Regions from separate parts of the Acidaminococcus fermentans DSM 20731 genome, predicted to be linked through region 1. Evidence: riboswitches for the same ligand, from Rfam matches in the RefSeq annotation. Region 1 holds a riboswitch; each other region holds the start of a gene.
What was found. Region 1 has a riboswitch for S-adenosylmethionine ahead of ACFER_RS04160 (MetQ/NlpA family ABC transporter substrate-binding protein). Riboswitches for the same ligand answer to the same signal wherever they lie in the genome.
Positions count from the first base shown of each region.

Region 1 (5,730 bases):
CAAGAAGCTCCACGATGCCAACCGGCGGAACCTGCTGAAAAGCATTGCGGACCCCAAGGAACGGGTGGCGGGGCTGCTGCTGTACCGGTACCGGCGGCAGACCAGCGACATCATTACCCTGCGGCTGGACGAAATGGCCGGGCTGATCGCCCTGCGGCCGGAAACCATCAGCCGGAAGCTGAAGGAACTGGAACGGGAAGGGTATGTGAAAAAGACCGGCCAGAGCAGCATCCGGATCCTGGATCCGGACCGGCTCATGGAATTGGTGAATTATTGAAAGAGCTGTCAACGGCCAACGGCCGAAGGAAAGGACCCGCCTGTGGGACGGGTCCTTTTTCAGATTTTGACTGGAATCAAGGAACCTTTTTCCAAAAAGACATACAATGAGACCCATCAAGAGGTACACAATGGTGACCCCTTTGATGGGGTCTTTTTTATCAGGAGGTCATTATGATCCAGGGACGTATCCATTCCATCGAAACCTTCGGGTCCGTAGACGGGCCCGGCACCCGCTTCATCATCTTTGTCCAGGGCTGCCACATGCGCTGCCTGTACTGCCACAATGTGGACACCTGGAAATGCGGCCAGGGAGGCCAGCTGAAAACCGCCGATGAACTGCTGGACCAGGCGGAACGGTACCGGCCCTACTGGGGACCGGAAGGGGGCATCACCGTCAGCGGCGGGGAACCCCTGCTCCAGATGGAGTTCCTGCTGGACCTGTTCCGGAAGGCCAAAGCCCGGGGCATCGGCACCTGCATTGATACGGCCGGCCAGCCCTTTACCCGGAAAGAGCCTTTCTTCAGCCAGTTCCAGCAGCTGATGGAAGTGACGGACATCCTGCTGGTGGATGTGAAGCACATCGACCCGGAAGCCCATAAAAAGCTCACCGGCCAGCCCAATGACAATATCCTGGACCTGTTCCGGTATCTGTCCGATAGCAAAAAGCCCATCTGGGTGCGCCAGGTGCTGGTGCCCGGCTGGACCGATGATCCGGCATCCCTGAAGCGGACCCGGCAGTTCCTGGATACCCTTGCCAATATCCAGCGGGTGGAAGTATTGCCCTACCACAATATGGGGCTGTACAAATGGGAAGAACTGGGCATCCCCAACCAGCTGAAGGACGTGAAGCCCCCCACCCGGGAAGAAGTGGACAAGGCACGGGCGATTTTGAGAGCCATATAAAATCGGTTAGTTTAAACAAACTTGATTCCAGTCAAGGTTTTCAAACAGGAAAAGGGCTATGATTAAGCCATCGAAAACGAAACCATCAGGAACTCAAAAGGAGGATCTGTAATGAACAGCATCAATCAGAATGTTGCATGGAGAGGTTTTAAAGGCGTGAAATGGACGGACGATGTGGATGTCCGGGATTTCATCCAGAACAACTATACCCCGTATGACGGGGACGAAAGCTTCCTGGCAGGGCCTACGGAAGCCACCAACAAACTGTGGGGAAAGGTCCAGGAACTCCAGAAGGAAGAACGGGCCAAAGGCGGCGTGCTGGACTGCGAAACGGAAGTGGTTTCCAGCCTGACGGCGTACGGCCCCGGCTACATCGATGAATCCATGAAGGATCTGGAACAGGTGGTGGGCCTCCAGACCGACAAGCCTCTGAAACGGGCCTTCATGCCCTACGGCGGCATCAAAATGGCGGAAGAAGCGGCGGAAACCTACGGGTACAAAGTGAACCCCAAGTTCCACAAGATTTTCACCGAATACCACAAGACCCACAACCAGGCCGTGTTCGATGCCTACACCGCTGAAATGCGCCGGGCCCGTCACAGCCACATCGTAACCGGTCTGCCCGACACCTACGGCCGGGGCCGGATCGTGGGGGACTACCGGAGAGTGGCTCTCTACGGCATCGACTTCCTGATCAACAAGAAAAACGAAGATCTGGACAACTGCGGCTGCGGCGTCATGACCGACGACATCATCCGGCAGCGGGAAGAACTGGCGGAACAGATCCGGGCCCTGAAACAGATGAAGGAAATGGCCAAAGTCTACGGCTATGACATTTCCGCCCCGGCCAAGAATGCCAAGGAAGCGGTACAATGGCTGTACTTCGGCTACCTGGCTGCCGTGAAGACCCAGAACGGGGCTGCCATGAGCGTGGGCCGGATCTCCACCTTCCTGGATATCTACATCAGCCGTGACCTGGCCGAAGGGACCCTGACCGAAGAGGCGGCCCAGGAACTGATCGACCACCTGACCCTGAAATTCCGTATGGTGAAATTCGCCCGTATCCCGTCCTACAACCAGCTGTTCTCCGGTGACCCGGTATGGGCCACCCTGGAAATGGCCGGCATCGGCATGGACGGCCGGCACATGGTCACCCGGAACGACTTCCGGTTCCTCCATACCCTGGAAAACATGGGGCCTTCTCCGGAACCGAACCTGACTGTGCTGTATTCTTCCGCACTGCCGGATAACTTCAAGAAATACGCTGCCCACATTTCCATCACCACTTCTTCCATCCAGTACGAAAACGACGATGTGATGAAGCCCGTATGGGGCGATGACTACAGCATCTGCTGCTGCGTATCCGCCACCCAGACCGGGAAGGAAATGCAGTTCTTCGGGGCTCGGGCCAACCTGGGCAAATGCCTGCTGTACGCCATCAACGGGGGCAAGGACGAAAAGTTCCTGACCAAGGACGGCAAACACATGCAGGTGGGGCCGGAATATGCGCCCATCACTTCTGAAGTGCTGGATTACGGCGAAGTGATGCACAAATTCGACCTGATGATGGACTGGCTGGCCGGGCTGTACGTGAACATCCTGAACCTGATCCAGTACATGCATGACAAATACTACTATGAAGCGGCTGAAATGGCCCTGATTGACACCGATGTGCGCCGGACCTTTGCCACCGGTATCGCCGGGTTCTCCCATGTGGTGGATTCCCTGTGCGCCATCAAATATGCCAAAGTCTCCACGGTCCGGGATGAATCCGGCCTGGTGGTGGACTACAAGATCGAAGGGGACTTCCCCAAATACGGCAACGATGATCCCCGGGCGGATGAAATCGCCGTGTGGCTGCTGAAGACCTTCATGACCAAGCTGCGGAAACACCACACCTACCGGAATTCCGAAGCCACCACCTCCATCCTGACCATCACCTCCAATGTGGTGTACGGCGGCGCCACCGGTGCCCTGCCTGATGGACGGAAGGCCTATACCCCGTTCGCTCCCGGTGCCAACCCGGCCTACGGTGCGGAACAGAACGGCCTGCTGGCATCCCTGAACTCCGTAGCCAAACTGCCCTACGAATACGCGCTGGACGGGATTTCCAACACCCAGACCATCGCTCCGGAAACCCTGGGCCACAACGAAGAAGAACAGAAAGCCACCCTGGTGCGGGTGATGGACGGTTACTTCGACCAGGGAGCCCACCACCTGAACGTGAACGTGTTCGGTGTGGACAAGCTGATCGACTGCATGGAACATCCGGAAAAACCGGAATACGCCAACTTCACCATCCGGGTATCCGGCTACGCGGTGAAATTCATCGACCTGACAAGAGAACAGCAGCTGGACGTCATCGCCCGCCGCGCCCATCAGAAGATGTAACTGTTCTTGATCAGGTTACAAAAAACCCTTGACTTTCCTAGTGAAGTAGTGTAGAATCAGAACCATCAAAATCACATACCTTCATCGAGAGCAGCAGAGGGATTTGGCCCTATGAAGCTGCGGCAACCCCCGGATGGGAAGGTGCCAATTCCAACAGGGATTCCCTGGCAGATGAAAAAGCGAGCTCAGTCATCAGAAACGCCATCTGTCCAGCAGGTGGCGTTTTTCTTGTGTGGCTTTCGGGAAGGCAAAAAAAGGAGAGATGTTGTATGAAACTGAAGAAATGGATTGCAGCAGCGGTAGCCGTACTGGCTCTGGCCAGCCTGGTCAGCGGCTGCGGCAGCGACAAAAAGGCGGCCGCTCCGGCGGAAAAGAAAACCATCACCGTGGGAATCACTCCCGGGTATTCCGAACAGATCATGGAAGTGGTGAAAAAGGAAGCCGCCAAACAGGGGCTGACGGTGGAAATCAAGACCTTCAGTGACTATGTAACCCCGGACCAGGCCCTGGCCCAGAAGGACATCGACCTGAACTCCTTCCAGCATGAACCCTTTCTGCTGGCCTTCAACAAAAAGAACGGGACCAAACTGGTAAGCATCGGCAAGACCTATCTGGCTCCCCTGAAACTGTATTCCACCAAGATCAAGGACATCAAGGACATCCCGGACGGCGCCAAGATCGCCATCCCCAATGATCCTTCCAACGGTGGCCGGGCCATCCTGATGCTGAGCAAACTGGGCCTGCTGAAAGTGAACCCGGATGTAAAAGCCACGGAACTGACCGTAAACGACATCACCGAAAACCCGAAACACCTGCAGATCCTGGAACTGGAAGCAGCGCAGCTGCCCCGCAGCCTGGATGACACCACGGCCTCCGTCATCAACGCCGGCTATGCCAACAGCGCCAAACTGGCTCCGGAACTGGCCATTGCCAAGGAAGACAACACCAGCCCCTATGTGAACATCATCGCCGCCCGGGAAGAAGACAAGGACAACCCCACCTACAAGAAATTCGTCCAGATCTTCCAGAGCCAGCCGGTAAAGGATTACATCCTGGAAAACTGCAAGGGCAACCTGGAACCTGCCTGGTAATTGAGAAAGAAGGGAACGGCAGTGAATCTTACAAAAGAAGAACAGAAATACGCCGCCCATCTCCAGCGGTTCATCCAGTGCGCCACCGTGTCCAACGCCAATGTGGACCGGGTGGACTGGAGCCAGTTCGAGAAGCTCCATGAAGCGTTCCGGGAATTCTATCCCCATATTTTCAGCCTGATGGAGCTGGATGAAGTGGGCCAGGCCGGCCTTCAGTTCCATCTGAAAGGCAGCGGCAGCGACAAAAAGCCCCTGCTGCTCATGGCCCACCAAGATGTGGTGGAAGTGGGGGACGGTCGCCAGTGGACCTTCGACCCCTTCGGAGGGGAACTGATCGACGGCTGCATCTGCGGCCGGGGCACCACCGACTGCAAGCATCTGCTGCTGGCGGAAATGGAAGCGGTGGAAGCCCTGCTGGCAGAAGGCTGGCGGCCCTCCTATGACCTGTATCTGTCCCTGGGCTACAGCGAGGAAGTGTACCTGGAAAACGATGTGGACGGAGCGGAAAAGCTCACCCGAAACCTGGAACAGAAGGGCATCCGGCTGGGTACCGTGGTGGATGAAGGAGGCGGCCTGTTCCCGGTAGGGGACAAGCTGGAAGCCAAGATCGGAGTGGCAGAAAAATCTCCCGTGAACTTCGAGATCTACGCCAATTCTCCCGGAGGCCATTCCAGCCGTCCGGGAAAGGGCACGGCTCTGGGGACCCTGGCCAAAGCCATTGTGGCCATCGAAAGCCATCCTTTCCCTTACCGGCTCACGCCGCTCACCCTGGCCCATCTCCAGAAAAGTGCCAGGCTCCAGGAAGGCAGCCGCCGGGCCATCTATGCAGATCCGGAAGGCCACTGGAAGGAACTGTGCCAGCTGGCACAGGAAGATCCGGCTCTGGACGCCCTGCTCCACACCACCATTGCCTTTACCATGGCAGAAGCCAGCAAGCAGCCCAATGTGCTGCCCAGCCATGCAGCCGCCCAGATGAGCGTCCGGGTGCTCCAGGGGGATACGGTGGAATCCTGTGAAGGGTATTTCCGCCAGTTCCTGCCGGAAGGGGTGGAAATCCGCCATGTGT
Region 1 is NC_013740.1:912,414-918,143, forward strand. Features, by position in the region: gene ACFER_RS04145 (Crp/Fnr family transcriptional regulator) at 1-277, shown strand, start outside; gene pflA (pyruvate formate-lyase-activating protein) at 451-1,182, shown strand; gene pflB (formate C-acetyltransferase) at 1,294-3,573, shown strand; SAM riboswitch class I at 3,652-3,751, shown strand; gene ACFER_RS04160 (MetQ/NlpA family ABC transporter substrate-binding protein) at 3,843-4,664, shown strand; gene ACFER_RS04165 (M20/M25/M40 family metallo-hydrolase) at 4,686-5,730, shown strand, end outside.

Region 2 (5,730 bases), 560 kb from region 1:
GCACCCCGATCAGGACCCGGGCCTGGCCGGACCGCATCCGGCTCCACACATCCCCCCGCTCACTGGCGGAAAGACGGCTGTGGGCCACCGCCACTCCGGCTCCGAACCATGCCTTGAACCGTTTGACGATCTGCCCGGTGAGGGCGATTTCCGGCACCAGCACCATCACCTGCTGGCCAGCCTGGAGTGCTCTGGCCGCCAGCCGCAGATAGACTTCCGTCTTGCCGCTGCCGGTGATGCCCTGGAGCAGGAAGGTCCGGGCTTCCCGGTTTTCCCGGGCTGCGTCCACTGCCTGGATGGCCGCCTGCTGTTCCTCCGTCAGTTCCAGGGTTTCTTTCCGGGCTTCCAGGCCCTGATAGCTGTCCCGGAGGACCCGCCGCCTGCCTTCCAGCAGCCACCCCTTCCGGACCAGATTCCGCAGGACGGCGGAGGTGATGCCCCGGGCTTCCAGTTCTCCGGCACTGGCGGTCTTTCCATACGGCAAAAGGTCCAGGGCAGCCTGCTGGCTTTTGCCCCGGACCTCTCCGTTTTCCTGTGCGGCCAGTCCTTCCGGCGTTGCTGTGAAGGTCCGTTCGGTTTTTTCCCGCAGTTTGTATTTCACATCGTAGGAAAGGACCACCGCCTTCCGGGCGATCAGTCCCTTCAGGGCCGTCTCTCCCCCGGGGATCCGGCGGATGGCCTTCCGGGGCAGCGGCCCCTTCAGTGTCAGGAAATCATACAGTTCCTGCTCTGGCCGGGACAATCCTTCCGCTTCCGGCACCGGCACGTATTTCCCCACTGCCGCCAGGCTTTTCCGGCCTGGAATGAACAGGCGCAGGGCTTCCGCCAGGGTGCACAGGTAATACTGGGACAGCCAGTAGGCCGTGGCCAGCATCTCACTGTCGAACCAGGGTTCCGTCCCCACCACATCCGCAATATCCTTCAGTTCCCGGGACAGATCCGGTTCCCGGTCCTCTTCCACAATAAAGCCTTCCAGCAGCTGCTGGCCGAAAGGCACCACCACCCGCCAGCCCTGGCCCAGGAAATCCAGGGTTTCCGGCACATGATAGGTGAACTGCCGGAAAATGTTTTTGGCAGGCAGATTGATGGCAACCTTGGCGTATTCCATCTTATTCCAGTGCTTTTTTCAGCACATCCACTTTATCCAGCCGTTCCCAGGGCAGATCCACATCGGTCCTGCCGAAATGGCCATAGGCCGCCGTCTGCCGATAAATGGGCCGGCGCAGGTCCAGGCTCCGGATGATCCCGGCCGGGGTCAGGGAGAAGTTCTTTTCGATCAGTTCCACGATTTTTTCTTCCGGAATGGCCGCCGTACCAAAGGTATTCACACTGATGGATACAGGACGGGCCACCCCGATGGCATAGGCCAGCTGGATTTCGCATTTTTTGGCCAGGCCGGCAGCCACCACGTTCTTGGCCACATACCGGGCTGCATAGGCGGCACTCCGGTCCACCTTGGTGGCATCCTTCCCGGAGAAGGCGCCACCCCCGTGACGGGCCATGCCCCCGTAGGTGTCCACGATGATCTTCCGGCCGGTAAGACCGGAATCCCCCTGGGGCCCGCCGATGACGAACCGGCCGGTGGGGTTGATGTGATAGATGGTCCTGTCATCCAACAGGCTGGCAGGCACCACCGGACGGACCACCTGTTCCAGGATATCCTTCCGCAGCTGTTCCATGGTGATTTCCGGGCTGTGCTGGGCAGAAACCACAATGGTATCCACCCGTACGGGCTGGTCATCCTCATATTCCACCGTTACCTGGGTCTTGCCATCCGGGCGGAGATAAGGCAGGGTACCGTCTTTCCGCACCTGGGCCAGCCGGCGGGCCAGCTTGTGGGCCAGGGAAATGGGCAGGGGCATGTATTCCGGGGTTTCATCGGTGGCATACCCGAACATCATGCCCTGGTCACCGGCACCGATTTTTTCCGTTTCATCCTGGGCACCCTGTTTGGATTCGTCCGATTCATCCACCCCCTGGGCAATGTCCGGAGACTGTTCATCGATGGAAATCAGCACCCCGCAGGTGGAACCGTCAAAGCCGTACTTGGCCCGGTCATAGCCAATATCGATCACCGTCTGGCGGGCGATCTTGGCAATGTCCACATAGCAGCTGGTGGAAATTTCCCCTACAATATGGATCTGGCCGGTGGCCACCAGGGTTTCGCAGGCAACCCTGGCATCCGGGTCCTGTTCCAGGATAGCGTCCAGCACCGCATCAGAAATCTGATCGGCGATTTTGTCAGGATGGCCTTCCGTAACGGATTCAGACGTAAATACTTTTTTCATTGTTTCCTCCTTGCACAAAAAAAATACTCCCAAAATGAGAGCACTTATAGGACTCTCATCTTACAATCGACAAACCGCATTGCAGGAATTAGCACCGTTGGCCACAGGCCATGGTTGCTGTGGTTTCATAGGGCCATTCCCTCCGCCACTCTTGATGAGCTGTATTCGATTTAGCTTTGTAATTATAACAAATACAGTAGGGAAATGCAAGACGGGCCCTTAATAGTGGACCACGTCCTGCTCTTTCCGGATCCGTTCCAGGATGGGACGGGCAGCCTCGCTCTGGAGGAATTCCAGGGTGGTGGCAGGCACCTGTTCCCGGACCAGTGCCCAGTTCCCTTCCTGGAGCGCCTTCCGGACGATGGATGCACTGACCACCTGGCCCTGTTCTTCCCGGCGGGGCACCACGATGCACTGGATGCCGGCTTCCGGCAGCCGCCGCTGCATCACCTGGTTGTACAGGCCGGTCACCACACTGGTGGGCTCTTCCCCCACATACCGGACGGTAATGCCCAGCCGATGGGCGATTTTGGTAAAGATGGCCAGATCCAGATTGGCATGGCTGGCGATCACCGCTTCCGCATCCTTCTGGAAATAGCTGGGGAAGGTAGCCTGGCTGATGATGTAGGGGCCGCTGTCATGATACCGGAGATTGGACAGATGGCGGGTGCCCTCCTGGATCAGCTGTTTCCGCACGGCATAGGGGAACAGGCTGGCATCCTCGCTGACCATGAACAGATGGACCAGATCATTTTCCGCCGCGGCTTTTTCCACCAGATACTGGTGCCCCAGGGTAAAGGGATTGGCGTTCATGACAATGGCTGCCACTTTGGGCGCTTCCACCCGGCTCCGGGCCAGATTGTCCAGGTAACTGGAAAAGCCGTCCTTCCGGTTTTCCATAAAGACGATCTGGTCTTCGATCCGGGCGATCTCATAGAATCCCAGATCGCCGAAAAATTTGGCGGAACTGCATTTGGTATAGAGGAAAAGATGGAGGTTGCCCCGTTCATACTGGTATTGGACCAGGTGGGAAACGATTTCATTCATCAGCCCTTCTCCCTGGTGATGATGGTCCACGGCCATGCAGCGCAGGGTGTTGCCGAAACAGCTGCCGGTGGCAATGGCATGGTAGTCATTGTCGAACATCACACAGGTATAATCCAGGTTGGCATCCCGGCGGATCCCCTCCTGCTCCAGCAAGGCATCCACCTGGGCATTGGTCCGCTTGTCGGAAGGATATACTTGGGAAATAAAATAATCAGACATTCTGGTCTCCTTCAGGTTTCAAAGTCCTATCATTATATCACAAAAAAGAGAACGGAGTGGTTGGTCCGCCAACTTCCGTTCTCTTCTCCTGTCAGAACCCCAATTGGTCATTGACCAGGATCACATGGATCCGCTCCGGGTGCCGGGCGTACCGGGTAATGAGGATTTCACAGCAACGGGTTTCCGGCGCTTTGCAGTGGGAACAGAACCCGGTGGTCCGGCAGGGAGTCTGGATGTCGAACTTCTGGGCGCAGACTGCAGCCGCCGTATTCTCCGCCCGGTCCAGGGCCGTTTCCAGGCTGGAGCACACCTTGTTCAGGCTCACCAGGAACAGCACGTGATGGGGCCCGTAGGAAATGGCGGATACCCGGTTCCCGTTGCCGTCGATGTTCACCAGGATCCCGTCCCGGGTCATGGCGTTGCAGCTGGCCAGATACCAGTCCGCATCATAGGCTTTCAGATGGGCCGGACGCCGGGAGGGATATTCCTCCCGGTCGATGAACGTCCAGTTCCCCGCCTTCAGCCGTTCCACCAGGCCGCTTTCCCGTACGGTGGTACTGCCCCCCATGGTCACCACACTGCCCTGGGGAATCAGTTCCAGGGCCTTCTGCACCGCTTCTTCCACATTGGCGGCATAGTATCCCTTCATGTTCCGGGATGCCAGCCCCCGGATCGCCACCTGGGCCAGCAGTTCATTCCGTCTTCTCAGTGCTTCCTGCATGTCATTTCCCCCTCATCCAGCATTTTCCTTTCATTGTACCATAGAAAAAGGGGCTGTTGCCCACGCAACAGCCCCTTTTTGTCTTTTTTATTTTGCGAAGTAACGGGCCAGCAGACCATCGAATACACGGCCGTGACGGGCTTCGTCCTTGGCCATTTCATGGACGGTGTCATGGATGGCATCGTAGCCCAGCTGTTTGGCCAGGGTGGCGATTTCCTTCTTGCCGGCGCAGGCACCCTGTTCGGCGGCAGCCCGCATTTCCAGGTTCTTCTTGGTGCTGTCGGTGACCACTTCGCCCAGCAGTTCAGCGAATTTGGCAGCGTGTTCCGCTTCTTCGAAAGCGATCCGTTTGTAGGCTTCCGCCACTTCCGGATACCCTTCCCGGTCAGCCACACGGCTCATGGCCAGGTACATGCCCACTTCGGAGCATTCACCAGTGAAGTGCTGACGCAGGCCTTCCAGCACCCGTTCATCCACGCCCTTGGCAACGCCAACCACGTGTTCATCAGCGTATTCCTTTACGCCTTCTTTCAGTTCATCGAATTTATCTTTCGGGGCGCCGCACTGCGGGCATTTTTCCGGAGCTTCGTCCCCTTCATACACATAACCGCACACTCTGCAAATGAATTTTTTCATACGATTTTCCTCCCCTGAATATCCGGTTCCTTTTTAAGGAACTGGTATTTATTGATAGTAGTTATCTCTTACGGTTATTATTATAGCAGACTGTTAAAATAATGCAAGTCTTTCTGGAAAATATTTTTCCATTTCTACTATTTTCTTTTACAGAGTGTGTTCCTGGCTCTCCAACAGGGACCGTAGCTTGTCCTGGAGCCGTTTTTTCCGTTTGTCCGGATTCGTTTCTTCCCCTTTCAGCTGTTTCCGGAAGGCTCCCATCTGCTCATTGATCCATCCCAGGCCGGCCGGAAGCACCTGGCGGATCTTCTCCTTTACATACTGGGTCACAAGGGGGCTCCGTCCGCCGCTGCTGACGGCACAGACCACTTCCCCCTCCCGGAGCAGCGCCGGGAAATAGAAAGAACAAAGTTCCGGATCATCCACCACATTCACCGGGATCCGTCTCTGCCGGCAGAGGCGGCTGACCTGCCCGTTCACCGTCCGGCAGTCCGTAGCCGCCACCACCAGGGTCCAGTCCGACTGTTCCAGGTCCGCCCCGGAAAAAGGACGCCGCTCCACCTGGACCGGCAGCTGTTCCAGTTCCGGCAGCACCTCCGGCGCCACCACCCGGACACAGGCCCCGAAATCCACCAGGATCCGGGCCTTGTGGAAAGCGGTCCGGCCGCCTCCCACCAGCAGCACCGGTGCCTGGTCCAATTGGATCATCAGGGGAAAATAACTCATGGCCGGCTTCCTTTCTTTTCCAGAGCATCCCGGATGCCGGCCGCCGAATGGATGGCCGCCGTTTCCACCTGGCTGCATCCGGCTTCCCGGGCA
Region 2 is NC_013740.1:357,005-362,734, reverse strand. Features, by position in the region: gene priA (primosomal protein N') at 1-1,108, opposite strand, end outside; gene metK (methionine adenosyltransferase) at 1,110-2,288, opposite strand; SAM riboswitch class I at 2,341-2,449, opposite strand; gene citC ([citrate (pro-3S)-lyase] ligase) at 2,508-3,554, opposite strand; gene ACFER_RS01615 (lactate utilization protein) at 3,646-4,275, opposite strand; gene ACFER_RS01610 (rubredoxin-like domain-containing protein) at 4,363-4,911, opposite strand; gene ACFER_RS01605 (precorrin-2 dehydrogenase/sirohydrochlorin ferrochelatase family protein) at 5,059-5,637, opposite strand; gene cobA (uroporphyrinogen-III C-methyltransferase) at 5,634-5,730, opposite strand, start outside.
Region 2: it holds a riboswitch for S-adenosylmethionine, as region 1 does, so the genes downstream of both, metK (methionine adenosyltransferase) here and ACFER_RS04160 (MetQ/NlpA family ABC transporter substrate-binding protein) in region 1, are expected to answer to the same signal.

Region 3 (5,730 bases), 390 kb from region 1:
ATTATGGATCTTTTCCCGAGTCTGTTCCACCAATTTCTCTTCGCTTTCTTTAACTGCCCGTTTCAGGCTCTTTTCTTCCTTATCAAGACTTTCCACCTGCTGAAGAGTCTTCAGGGCCATTTCATTTTCTTCCGGATTTTTTTTCAGTTCTTTCAACAAAGGCGATATATTCTTCACTACAAAAGCATCGCCATTCTCATTCAAAGCAGAGGCTATGCTCTCTTTTTCTTCTTCCCCCATTTCATCCAATAGATTTTGGATTGCTTCGGGAATTTCCTGTAGCCGGTTCTGCTTGTTATGCAACTCGATCAATTGGTCCTGCATATACGTCTCCTGTACCAGGCTGAAAGCCAGCACATGTCCCTGCCAGCCTTCCTGGACTTCTGCTTCCTTGCCATTCTTCTTTTTCACCACCATATGAGGGTCTACCTGATTGGCAGCAGAAAGTCCCTCTGCCTGGAGGATTTCCAGATCGCCGGCAATCCGTCCATACTGGTTATGGAATAATTCATAAGCTTCATAGGGATCCAGAAGAGGAACTGTGGAAAAATGCCGAAAAAGCTCCTGGGTAGCATCTTCTTCCGCCTGGGCAATGGAAATTTTCTCCATTCCGTCAATCAGGGTATGGTGCAGATATTGGGGGAAATCCTTGAAATTCTGGGTAAATTTTTCTTGAAAATCTCTTACGGCCAGATTGTTTTCCACTGTCTTTCGGATATCCGGATTTTTCAGCTGAGCGTATCCCTGACAAGTGACAAAAAGCTCCTCTTTTAAAGTAGGGAACGTATCCCAGTAGGGCTGGAGTCCTGCCAGCTCGCTTTCCGGGATACCGCCAAACATGGTGGCATAGATATCCCAGCTTTCCGTAGGCTCTGATGAATCCACATACCGCGGAATATTTAGATTGTAGTCATTGGCACGGATTTCTTCCCGGCTCACTTTCCGGGCATACTGGGGTACATCCCGCCGGCTGATGACTGTATCCACAATCCGACGAATGTCAGAAGCCCGGAGCTTGTTATTTTTTCCTTCTTTCACAAAACCCTTAGAAGCATCTACAATCAATACATCCGTATTCTCCCGTTTTTGTCGCAGTACCATGATAATGGTAGGAATCCCCGTGCCGAAAAAGATATTGGCCGGCAGGCCGATTATGGCATCGATATGATTGTATTCCACCAGGTTTTTCCGGATGGTTCCTTCCTCGCCGCCCCGGAAAAGGACCCCATGGGGCAGGACGATATTCATTATGCCGTCCGGTTTAAGATGATATAGGTCGTGGAGTAAAAATGCATAATCCGCCTTGGATTTGGGAGCCAGTCCAAAGCGAGAATACCGAGGGTCATTGTCTTTACCGCTGGGATCCCATTGCTGGCTGTAGGGAGGATTCGAGACCACCGCATCCACATAAAGCGGATTGTAAGTCCCGGTGGGATCACTGTCATCAAAATAGGGCCAATCTTCTTCCAGTGTATCCCCATTCCTGGCAATGATATTGGCAGGCAGGATGCCTCGCATTACCAGATTCATACGGGTCAGGTTATAGGTATTTTGTTTCAGTTCCTGGGCATAATACCGGATTTTGTTGGCATCTTTCATATACTTGGCCGCTGCATGCCCTATGTTGATCAGCAAAGATCCGGACCCTGATGTAGGATCATAGATGGAAATTTCTTCCCGGCCCTGAAGATAGTGGGCAATGATTTCTGACATCAACTGAGAAACTTCATGGGGGGTATAGAATTCCCCGGCTTTTTTCCCGGCATTGGCTGCAAACTGACTGATTAAATATTCATAAATAAAACCCAGCACATCATAATCCTGTTTCCCATCCATGGGAATATCTTTGATTAACTGAAGCAGGTCTCGCACCGCTTTGGTCTGGGATTTGGTATTTTCTCCCAGTTTGCTTAACCCGGTTTCCAGTGTATTAAAAATTTTATCAAATACCAGTTTATGCGTAGGAGAAATCAAACGGGTAAAAGAACTGAGAGCCGTACGGACATTGTCTACAGTAAAGTCTCTTCCCATGCTCAGCCAAGTAGAAAACATGTCTTTATAAGCAATAAAATAGCCCAAATTGTCCTGGACCATTTGAACCGTTTCCGCATCTTCCTCGTTCACATAGTCACGGATATCCTCCGGACGGTAATCCCGCTGCAGCAGGTACCGTTCTTCTTGGTCGGACAGATATTTATAGAAAATAAATCCCAGTATATAATCTTTATATTCATTGGCTTCAATTTTAGAACGCATCTTATTGGCGCTTTCCCAGATTTTGGAAGCCAGTTTTTGTTTATTCATTTTGATATCTCCTTACTTTGCTAGTTATTAATAATTTTTTATTTTGTCAAAGACTTTATCATGGCTGATTGCCGGTGCAGCCACTACATTGGCTGTTTTCAATGCGTTTCTCCATTGTTAATACTATGGTTTATTATAACATAGCCGCTGTGCTAATTTTAGGACAACTAAAGAAAAAAGCCGTGGCAGGACTCCCGCCACGGACCATCTCCCTTGCCGTACCCTTTCCTGCGAGCAAGTTTTCCTGTATCTGAATGTAAATTTACTTCATATGTTTCTGTTATCCCCAGTTCATGCGCCTCTCCAGCCTCGCGCCCCCGTAGTGCCGTAGCAGATAAATGGTATCACTGTCAGCCTTGGTGTTTGGGAAAGCCTGACGGAAACCACACAAAATCTTATGTCTGCGGATAGTGAATGTGTCTGTTACAGAAAAAAATCATTCATCACCTTCAGAGAGTAAGATGTCCCTTAATACCAATTCGATTTCATAATCCCCCCATTTTTGGATTGTGTCAATAAATTCCTGCAATTCGGCCTCGTCCGTAAAATAACTGTCGATGGACAGTGTTTGAGCACCAGTTATCTGATAACAGTGGTTGATATGGCAGTGGCACTGAGTAAGATAATCCAACAGGGACTTCATAAAACCGCTGTGTGGGGTTATTTTTATAAGGGCATGTGTTTTATAACCATATACGGGGCAGTTGACATTCACGGTATAGTGATGGACAACGCCCAAATCAGTCAGGCGGTCAAGACGATTCCTGACCGCCTGACTGGTTAAATGAACGCGTTTTCCCAGTTCAGTCATGGAAATTCTGGCCTCTTTATGCAGAATGCTGAGGATTTCATGGTCAGTTTTGTCAATTTTTTTGTTGTTGGCAGGTAAAAAATTCATGGCAATGCTCCTAACTTGAAAACTTGAAAATTTCAAGTGATTTGTCTGCATCTCTTGAAATCCTGTATCGTAAGTAAAATTCTAGCAAAGTATAATCACAATGTAAATTAAATTGTGATTCAGAGGAGGAAATGAAATGAAGTGGAGAAAAACTTTACTGGCTGCATTCTTGGGAATGACGATGATGACGGGCAGTGCCTTTGCACAGGTTTCTTACCAGCATGTACGCAATGCTACGGGCAAACTGGCGTACAACGATACGGTATTTTTGATAGACCCCATGCTGGCAGAAAAAGGCCGTTATGAAGGCTTTGCTGGTTCTTTTAACAGTGAGGTGCGCAATCCCAAGGTGGACTTGCCCGAATCAAAGGAGGATGTATTAAAGGATGTTGATGCGTTAATTGTCACGCATACCCATCTTGACCATTGGGATGAAGTAGCTCAGCAGTTCATCAACAAAGATATTCCTGTATTTGTGCAGGATGATAAGGACGCTACTGAAATTCGCAAGGAAGGTTTCCGCAATATTCAGGTGCTGGATCGGGATATCGAGTTCCAAGGGGTGCGCCTGACCAGAGTAGAAGGCACGCATGGCACGGAAGAGATGTATGCCAATCCCGCTTACAGCGCACTGCTCGGAGAAAGTATGGGCGTGGTCTTTGCTGCTCCCGGTGAAAAAACTACTTACCTGATGGGCGATACAGTCTGGACGGCCCGGGTTGATAAAACGCTGCAAAATCGTCAGCCCGATATTCTGATTATGAATACTGGTTATGCTAAGTCCATCTGCTACAATGATTCCATTATTATGGGTACAGAAGATGTAGGCAGAGCGGCAACGAGAATGCCAAATGCCAAAATTGTAGCGGTGCATATGGATGCCATTAACCATTGCACCATATCACGCAAGAATATGCGCGACTTTGTCCATAGCAGAAAGATAGACAAACAGGTAGCTGTACCGGATGATGGACAGATAATAAATTTTGATAAATAAGAACGTAACAAAGTGAGCTGTTGCATGTGAAATCGCGTGCAACAGCGTGATAAATGGGGGCTGTTGCACGTAATGTGACGTGCAGCAGTCCTTAAAATCGTTGTACTGGAATTGTTCCTTTTTCGTACAGGTTCCCATTCCGACTTATTCTAAAACATTACATATCGATAAAACAGGCCCGCAATCTCCTCAAGACTGCTCGCTCCTTCCATCCCCCTCTGCACTCTTCTTTCTGCACTTAATGGCCCAATTCCCATTGACAAACTGTACTTTATACGGTATCATTTAATACGCACAGAATTCATCCAGAGTAACGGAGGGACTGGCCCTATGAAGTTACGGCAACCATCAGCGCTTCTATTGGCTGAACGGTGCTAAGTCCATCAGGCACTGCCTGAAAGATGAAGATGAGTGAGCTCAACTGATTCCTCTTCATTTTCATGAAGGGGAATTTTTATTTTTACGGAGGTGAACCCCCTTGATAGAACTGCAGCACATCGACAAAATCTATCATACGTCTTCCGGCGACCTGCACGCCCTGAAAGACATCAATCTGACCATCAACGAAGGTGAGATCTTCGGCATCATCGGCCTTTCCGGGGCCGGCAAAAGCACCCTGGTCCGGTGCATCAACATGCTGGAAAAACCCACCAGCGGCAAGGTGATCGTGGACGGCCAGGAAATGACCGCCCTGGGCGAAGAACAGCTGCGGAAGGCCCGGCAGAACATCGGCATGATCTTCCAGCATTTCAACCTGCTGTCCAGCCGCACGGTTTTCGGCAACATTGCCTTCCCTCTGGAAATCCAGGGGCTGGACAAAGCCGCCATCCAGAAGAAAGTGGAACCCCTGCTGGACCTGGTGGGCCTGAAAGACCGGGCGGACCACTACCCCAGCCAGCTGTCCGGGGGCCAGAAACAGCGGGTGGGCATCGCCCGGGCCCTGGCCAGCGATCCCAAAGTGCTGCTCTGCGATGAAGCCACTTCCGCCCTGGATCCCCAGACCACGGAAAGCATCCTGAACCTGCTCCGGGACATCAACAAACGGCTCCACATCACCATCGTCATGATCACCCACCAGATGAATGTGGTGAAAGAAATCTGCGACCGGGTCGCCGTCATTGAAAACGGGGAAATCATCGAACAGGGGTCCATGGTGGATATTTTCACCAACCCCCAGAAAGCCACCACCCGGGAATTCGTGGCCAGCATCCAGCACAACGACCTGCCTGATTTCGTCAGGAAACTGGACATCCACAAGGATTACAAAGCCGGAGACAAGGCCCTGGTCAGCCTGAGCTTCATCGGGGACAGCGCCGGAGAGCCCATTGTTTCCGTGCTGATCAAAGAATACGATACCAACGTGAACATCCTCACGGCCAACATTGAAACCCTGCAGGATACCCCCTTCGGGACCCTGCTCATTGAAGTGGAAGGGGACGAGGCCCATCTGAAGAAAGCCCTGGATTACCTCCACGAAAGAAAAGTCAAAGACGAGGTGATCGGTTATGTCTCCTAATATGATCCATCTGCT
Region 3 is NC_013740.1:1,301,939-1,307,668, forward strand. Features, by position in the region: gene ACFER_RS06005 (type I restriction-modification system subunit M) at 1-2,304, opposite strand, end outside; gene ACFER_RS06010 (Lrp/AsnC family transcriptional regulator) at 2,741-3,202, opposite strand; gene ACFER_RS06015 (MBL fold metallo-hydrolase) at 3,339-4,199, shown strand; SAM riboswitch class I at 4,498-4,607, shown strand; gene ACFER_RS06020 (methionine ABC transporter ATP-binding protein) at 4,678-5,715, shown strand; gene ACFER_RS06025 (methionine ABC transporter permease) at 5,705-5,730, shown strand, end outside.
Region 3: it holds a riboswitch for S-adenosylmethionine, as region 1 does, so the genes downstream of both, ACFER_RS06020 (methionine ABC transporter ATP-binding protein) here and ACFER_RS04160 (MetQ/NlpA family ABC transporter substrate-binding protein) in region 1, are expected to answer to the same signal.